DNA from 2 places in the Amycolatopsis sp. WAC 04182 genome. Region 2 is predicted to be linked to the other one. Evidence: riboswitches for the same ligand, from Rfam matches in the RefSeq annotation. Region 2 holds a riboswitch; the other holds the start of a gene.

Region 1 (3,403 bases), on a different contig from region 2:
CAGCCCTTCGACGGCGCGGGCGAGTTGCTGCACGGCGGGGGCCGCGGCGGCGGGCAGGAGATGACGCAGCACCACGGTGCGTTCGGGCAGGCCGAGCAGGCGCAGATGCCCGGCCACCTGGCCTCGGGTCTGCTCGGCGATCCCGATCCGGAGCTGCCGGGCGACGTCGCACAGCTGCCGGGCGACCAGCACGATCACCGGCAGCACGAGCACCTCGGGGTGGGCGGCAGGCTCGGTTCCGGCTGCGGTCGCCGGGAGCAATCCGGTGTAGACGGCCAATCCGGCGACGAGCAGCAGACCGAAGACGAACTCGGGGATCGCGTGGAGGAACAGCGTGACCGACGTGAGCACGCGGTCGATCCGTGACCCTTCGCGCAGCCCGCAGGTCACCCCGATGCCCAGCGCGAGCGGGACGAGCACGAGCAGGGTCGCCCCGGCGAGCAAGGCGGTGGCGGCGAAGCGGCGGGCGATCTCCTCGGTCACCGGGGCGCCGGTCACGAGCGAGCGGCCGAGATCCCCGGTGAGCAGCCCCGAAAACCAGTGCCCGAACCGGTCGAGGAGCGGCTGGTCGAGGCCGAGCCGGTGGCGCACGGTCGCCACCTGCTCGTCGGTGGCCTGCTCGCCGAGCACGACCGACGCCGCGTCGCCGGGGAGCAACGCGGTCACGGCGAACGTCGCGACCAGCACGAACATCGCCTGCAGGACGGCGAAGCCCAGCCGCCGGACGGCGTAACCCGGCACGTCAGGACAGCCGGGCGCGGTCGAACCTCGCCCAGTCGAAGGTGTTCGGCGGCGCGGTCACCAGTCCGGACACCCGCTTCGACACGCCGATCGTCCAGGTGCTGAAGCCCCAGGCGAGCAGACCCCCGGATTCGTGCACGATCCGCTGGGCGTCACCGAACAGAGCCAGCCGGGCACCCTCGTCCGCGGTGGCCGCGGCCCGGTCCATGAGGGCGTCGAACTCCGGTGACGCGAAACCGTTGACGTTGTTCGAACCGCCGGTCCGGAAGCGCTGATTGAGGAACGTCGGTACCGGCAGGGTCGCCGTGCGGGTGAGCGCGGCGACCCCCTTCGTCTTGATCTCGCTGAAGTAGGTGCTCGACCCGCGCGTGTTCGGGGTGACCTTCAGCCCGATTTCTCCCAGCTGCTGGGAAATCAGCGTGGCCGCGGTGGCGAAGCCCGGGTCGACGTCGCTGGTTTCGACGGCGAAGGCCAGCCCCTCCGCGCCCGCCTCGCGGACGAGCGAACGGGCCAGCTCCACATCGCGGCCGCGCTGGGGGATGCCGGTGGCGTACCCGCGGAGTCCTTTGCCGAACAGGTCGTTGCCGATCTCGCCGCGTCCGGCCAAGGCGACCCGGTTCAGCGCCTCTCTGTCCACTCCGGACAGTACGGCGCGCACCAGCCTCGGGTCGGCGAACGGCGGCCGCGTCACGCGCAGCATCATGCCCTGCATCGTCGTTCCCTTGGCTTCGAGCAACGAGACGCGCCCGTCACCGGCCAGGCGGGCCGCGGTACCGGCCGCGAGATCGTGAACGTAGTCGACCTGCCCGGACAGCAAGGCGTTGACGCGGGCGGCTTCTTCGTTGACCGGTACGAATTCCAGCTCGTCGACGCCCGGCGCGCCGTCCCAATGGGACTCGTTCTTGCGGAACACCGCCGGGCCACCGGGGGTGAACGAGACGAAACGGAACGGACCGGAGCCGATGGGTGCCCGGAAGTCCGTCGTCCCGGCAGGCACGATCTCCGCGCCGGGAGCACCCCAGCCCGACGGGAACTCGAAGTCGGGAGCGGTCAGCGTCAGCTCGATCTCGGTGGGGGACACCGCTTTGCTGCGGCCGAAGTCGACCTTCGCGAAGTACTGCCGTGACGAGGACGCCAGTGCGGGGTCGGCGATCCGCCGGAAGGTGTAGAGCACGTCGTCCGCCGTGACGGGACGGCCGTCGTGGAAGGCCGCCTGCCGCAGCCGGATCCGCCAGCGTGTGCCGGAAGCGTCGCTCTCCCAGGACTCGGCCAGCCGCGGCCGCAACGAGGTGTCGGCGTTGTAGGCGACCAGCGTGTCGAAGAGCGCCTTGGCCCGCGCCTGGTCGACGAAAAGGGAGACCTGGGACGGGTCCAGGGTCTCCTTCGAGCCGCCCGCGGCGAACGCGACCCTCAACCGGCCCGTGTCCGACGGCGCGGTCCCGCACGCGGCCAACGGCGTGAGAGCGGCCAGGGCGAGCAGCCGCCGTCGGGTGAGCGGATGACGCGTCATAGGAACCTCCGGGACATCGAGCACTGTCCCGGGCGCGCGGCCGCACGTGAACGGGACCCCGCTCCGTACTCCACGACAGTTGGGGCTGGCGGTACCCGGCGGGCAGTCCGGCTCACGGCGCTGAGACGTCGTCCCAGGTCGTTCACGGTTGCGGGTCAGCGCCGGATTCACACCGGCTTCCCCCGACGGGCACCTTCTTGCGTTGTGGCGCCCACGGTAACCCATGTCCGGCGTGTGCTACACAGGATCAAGATCACGAAGGAGGGCAGGTGGACGAGAAGCTCGCGGCGGACTGGGTGCGCCGATGGGACATCCAGCAGGAACGCTACGTCGCCGACCGCGAAGAACGCTTCGCCGTGCTGATCGACGTCGTCGAGCACGTCTGCCGGGACGTCGCCGATCCGCTGGTGCTGGACCTCGGCTGCGGCCCGGGATCGCTGGCCACGAGGCTCGCCGCACGGCTGCCGCGCGCACGGGTCGTCGGCGTCGACAACGACCCGTTCCTGCTCGCCCTCGCCCGGGCCACCCGGCCGCGGGAGACCGACATCGAATACCTCCAAGCCGACCTCGCCGAGAGCGGCTGGCTGAAAGGGAAGCCGGTCGACGCCGCCGTCTCGACGACCGCGTTGCACTGGCTGCGTCCCGAGCGGCTCGCCGACGTCTACCGTGACCTCGCCGGAGCGCTGAGGGAGGGCGGAGCGCTCGTCAACGGCGACCACCTCTACGACGAACAACCGGGCATGCGCGAACTCGCCGAGGTGGTCAAGAACCGGCGGGCGGCGCGTGCCGGGGTCGGCGCCAACGAGGAATGGAAGGCCTGGTGGGCGGCGGTCGCCGCCGATCCGGCGCTGCGGGAGCGGTTCACGGCCGACGAGTTGCGCGGTATCTCGACCGGCTACGGCAACCGGCTGAGCCCGCAGGAACACACCAGGCTGCTCCGGGAAGCGGGCTTCGCCGAAGTGGCACCCGTGTGGCAGTCCGGCGACGACTACGTCCTGACGGCGCTGCGCTGATCCGAGCCGGCCAGGCCGCTCAGCTGTCGGACGGCCTGCGGTCCTGGACGCGGCGGGCCACGGCGAGCGCGACAGGCGCCGCGAGCCAGCACAGGTAGGCGACGGCGTCGTTCGTCAGGAACGAGACGGGCACGGAGAT
Region 2 (3,403 bases):
TCCGGGTTGACCCAGATCCGCTCGGCGGGCACGGCGCCGACGGCGGTCCGCAGCAGCCCGCTGACCTCGTCGACGCCGGGGACACGCGGCGAGTGGATGTCGTAGACGCCCGGCCCGACACCACGGCCGAAGCCCGCCGCGCCGAGGTCCGTGACGACCTCCATCTTCGACCGCGCGGCCTCGATGCTGGTGACGTCGGCGTCGAGCGCGTCGATCGCCTTGACCACGTCGCCGAATTCCGAGTAGCACATATGCGTGTGGATCTGGGTCGCGTCGTCGATCCCGGAAGTCGCGAGCCGGAACGACGAAATAGCCCACGCGAAGTACGCCTCATGCGTCGCCGTGCGCAGGGGGAGCAGTTCCCGCAGCGCCGGCTCATCCACCTGGATGACGCGGATGCCCGCTTCCTGCAGATCGTGCACCTCGTCGCGGATGGCCAGCGCCACCTGGCGGGCGGTCTCGCCCAGCGGCTGGTCGTCGCGGACGAACGACCACGCCAGGATCGTCACCGGCCCGGTCAGCATCCCCTTGACGGGTTTGCCGGTCAGGCTCTGCGCGTAACGCGCCCACTCGACGGTCATCGGCTCCGGACGCGAGACGTCGCCGTACAGGATCGGTGGCCGGACACACCGCGAACCGTAGGACTGCACCCAGCCGAAGTCGGTGGCCGCGAACCCGGCCAGCCGCTCGGCGAAGTACTGCACCATGTCGTTGCGCTCGGGCTCGCCGTGCACCAGCACGTCCAGGCCGAGGTCCTCCTGCAGCCGGACGACGCGCTCGATCTCCGCCTTCATCGCGGCCTCGTAGCCCGCGTCGTCCAGCGAACCCGCCTTGTGCGCGGCGCGCGCCTTGCGGACGTCGGTGGTCTGCGGGAACGAGCCGATCGTCGTGGTCGGCAACGGCGGCAGATCCAGCGCGGCCTGCTGAGCCGCCGCGCGCCGGGCGTAGGGGGAGCGGACGGTGTCCTCCGGCCGCAGCGCCTCCAGCCGGGCGCGCACCCCGCTGTCGGCCAGATCGGCCGCCGTCGCGCGATCCGCGGCCGCGGCACGGGCGGGAGCGAGGTCGACACCTTCTTCCTTCAACGCGCGTCCGAGCAGGACGACCTCGTCGACCTTCTGCTTGGCGAAGGCGAGCCAGCCTTTGAGACGCGGGTGGAGCCCGTCCTCCCGTTCGACGTCGTAGGGCACGTGCAGCAACGAACAGGACGTCGACACGCTGACCGACTTCGCGACGCCGAGCAGGGTCGCCGCCCGGCTGAGCGCGCGGGTCGGATCCGTGCGCCAGACGTTGCGCCCGTCCACGACACCGGCCAGAACCTCCTTGTCCCGCAAGGCGGGCTCGGCCGCGACGGCGTCCACAAAGGACTGATCGGTGACGAGGTCGACGGCGATGGCGTCGATCGGGGAGCGGGCGAGCACACCCAAGCCGCGACCGAGGCCGCCGAAATACCCGGCGACCAGGATCTTGGGCCGCGCGGTCTCCTTCGCGAGCCGGTGGTAGGCGCGGATGAGCGCGTTGAGCTCCCGCTCGGTGCGGTCCGCGGCGAAGGCGGGTTCGTCGAACTGAACCCACTCGACGCCTTCGTCGTGCAGACGGCGCAGCAGCTCGACGTAGCCGTCGAGGAGGTTGTCGAGCAGGTCCAGCGGGCGGAAACCTTCCGGGGCGGTCTCGGCCGGCTTCGCGAGCAGGAGGAAGGTCACCGGGCCCACCAGCACCGGCCGGGTCTCGACGCCGACCGCGCGGGCCTCGCGGTATTCGTCGAGCGGTTTGGTGCCGGTGAGCGAGAACGTCGTGTCCGGGCCGAGTTCGGGGACGATGTAGTGGTAGTTCGTGTCGAACCACTTCGTCATCTCCATCGCCGGCGCGTCCTGCACGCCGCGGGCGGCGGCGAAGTAGGTGTCGAGCGGCGAGAGACCGAGCGTCGTGAAGCGCTCCGGCAGCGCTCCGAACAGCTCGGTCGTGTCGAGCATCTGGTCGTAATGGGAGAAGGTGTTGGAGGGGACGGAATCCAGCCCCGCGTCCTTGAGTTCCCGCCAGGTCCGGGTGCGCAACGCGCGGCCGGTGCCCAGCAGTTCGGCCTCGTCGATCTTGCCTGCCCAGTAGCGTTCGAGTGAACGCTTGAGTTCGCGGTCCGGTCCGATCCGGGGGTAGCCCAGCACTGTCGTGCCGATTTCGGTCACAGCTCTCTCCTCGCGAGCTTGTCGTGAGAGCCCGGAGCGCGCAGGAGTGACCGCCGTTCGGTCGTGCCCATCCCACGAGGCCCGGACTCACGCACGCCGTCGGCGCGCGTACCACGGGCAGGTCTTCGGACTCGTGGGCGACTCGCTCGGTCCTACCGGCCGTCGCTTCCCGGGGCGCCATGTCCCAGTGCTTTACCGTGTCTCGCACGGTGACGGCTTTCGTTCCCACATACCGCTGCGGGGCAGTCCCGGATTCACACCGGGTTCCCTGTTACCTCGACCGGCCTGGGAGGCCGGGCGAACCAGTAGCACTCCGGAGCGTACCGAGGCGCGCTAGTGGCCCGCTGGACATGTGACGAACCGGACGCCACGCGTGATCAGACGGCGAACTCACGTGATCAGACGGCGAACTCGCGTGATCGGGGGCGTAACTCGCGAGTTCGCCGTTCAATCACGCGAGTTGCGTGTCTGATCACGCGAGTTCGCGATTCGAGCACGCGAGTTGCGTGTGCGGGGGTCAGTCCCAGTCGAGGGCGCCGCCCGACTGGTACTCGATGACGCGGGTCTCGAAGAAGTTCTTCTCCTTCTTGAGGTCCATCGCCTCCGACATCCACGGGAACGGGTTCTCCGTCTCGCCGAAGATCGGCGCGAGACCGATCTGCTGCGCGCGCCGGTCGGTGATGAAGTGCATGTACTGCTCGATCAGCTCGGCCGAGAGCCCGAGCATGCCGCGCGGCATGGTGTCGCGGGCGTAGGCGACCTCGAGCTCGCACGCCTCGGTCAGCATCGTCCGGATCTCCGCCTGGAACTCCTCGGTCCACAGGTGCGGGTTCTCGATCTTGATCTGGTTGATGCAGTCGATGCCGAAGTTCAGGTGGATCGACTCGTCGCGCAGGATGTACTGGTACTGCTCGGCGATGCCGACCATCTTGTTCCGGCGGCCGAGCGAGAGGATCTGCGCGAAGCCGGTGTAGAACCACATGCCCTCGAAGATCACGTAGAACGCGACGAGGTCACGCAGGAAGTTCTGGTCGGCTTCCGGGGTGCCGGTCTCGAAGTCCGGGTTCTCCAGGTTCTGCGTGTACTTCAGCGCCCACGCGTCCTTCTCCGAGATGGAGGGGACCTCGCGGTACATGTTGAACAGCTCGCCCTCGACCAGGCCGAGGCTCTCGCAGATGTACTGGAAGGTGTGCGTGTGCACGGCCTCCTCGAACGCCTGGCGC

What was found. A riboswitch is a leader RNA that binds a small molecule or an ion and turns the genes downstream of it on or off. The one in region 2 is predicted to bind cobalamin.
Region 1: linked by a shared signal. The riboswitch ahead of DMH01_RS33235 (ABC transporter substrate-binding protein) and the one ahead of metE (5-methyltetrahydropteroyltriglutamate--homocysteine S-methyltransferase) in region 2 are both predicted to bind cobalamin.

The regions. Positions count from the first base shown of each region.
Region 1 is NZ_QHJJ01000007.1:235,676-239,078, forward strand. It holds gene DMH01_RS33230 (ABC transporter permease) at 1-741, opposite strand, end outside; gene DMH01_RS33235 (ABC transporter substrate-binding protein) at 743-2,251, opposite strand; cobalamin riboswitch at 2,335-2,463, opposite strand; gene DMH01_RS33240 (trans-aconitate 2-methyltransferase) at 2,521-3,264, shown strand; gene DMH01_RS33245 (TMEM175 family protein) at 3,284-3,403, opposite strand, start outside.
Region 2 is NZ_QHJJ01000002.1:267,962-271,364, reverse strand. It holds gene metE (5-methyltetrahydropteroyltriglutamate--homocysteine S-methyltransferase) at 1-2,180, opposite strand, end outside; cobalamin riboswitch at 2,279-2,502, opposite strand; gene DMH01_RS08435 (ribonucleotide-diphosphate reductase subunit beta) at 2,698-3,403, opposite strand, start outside.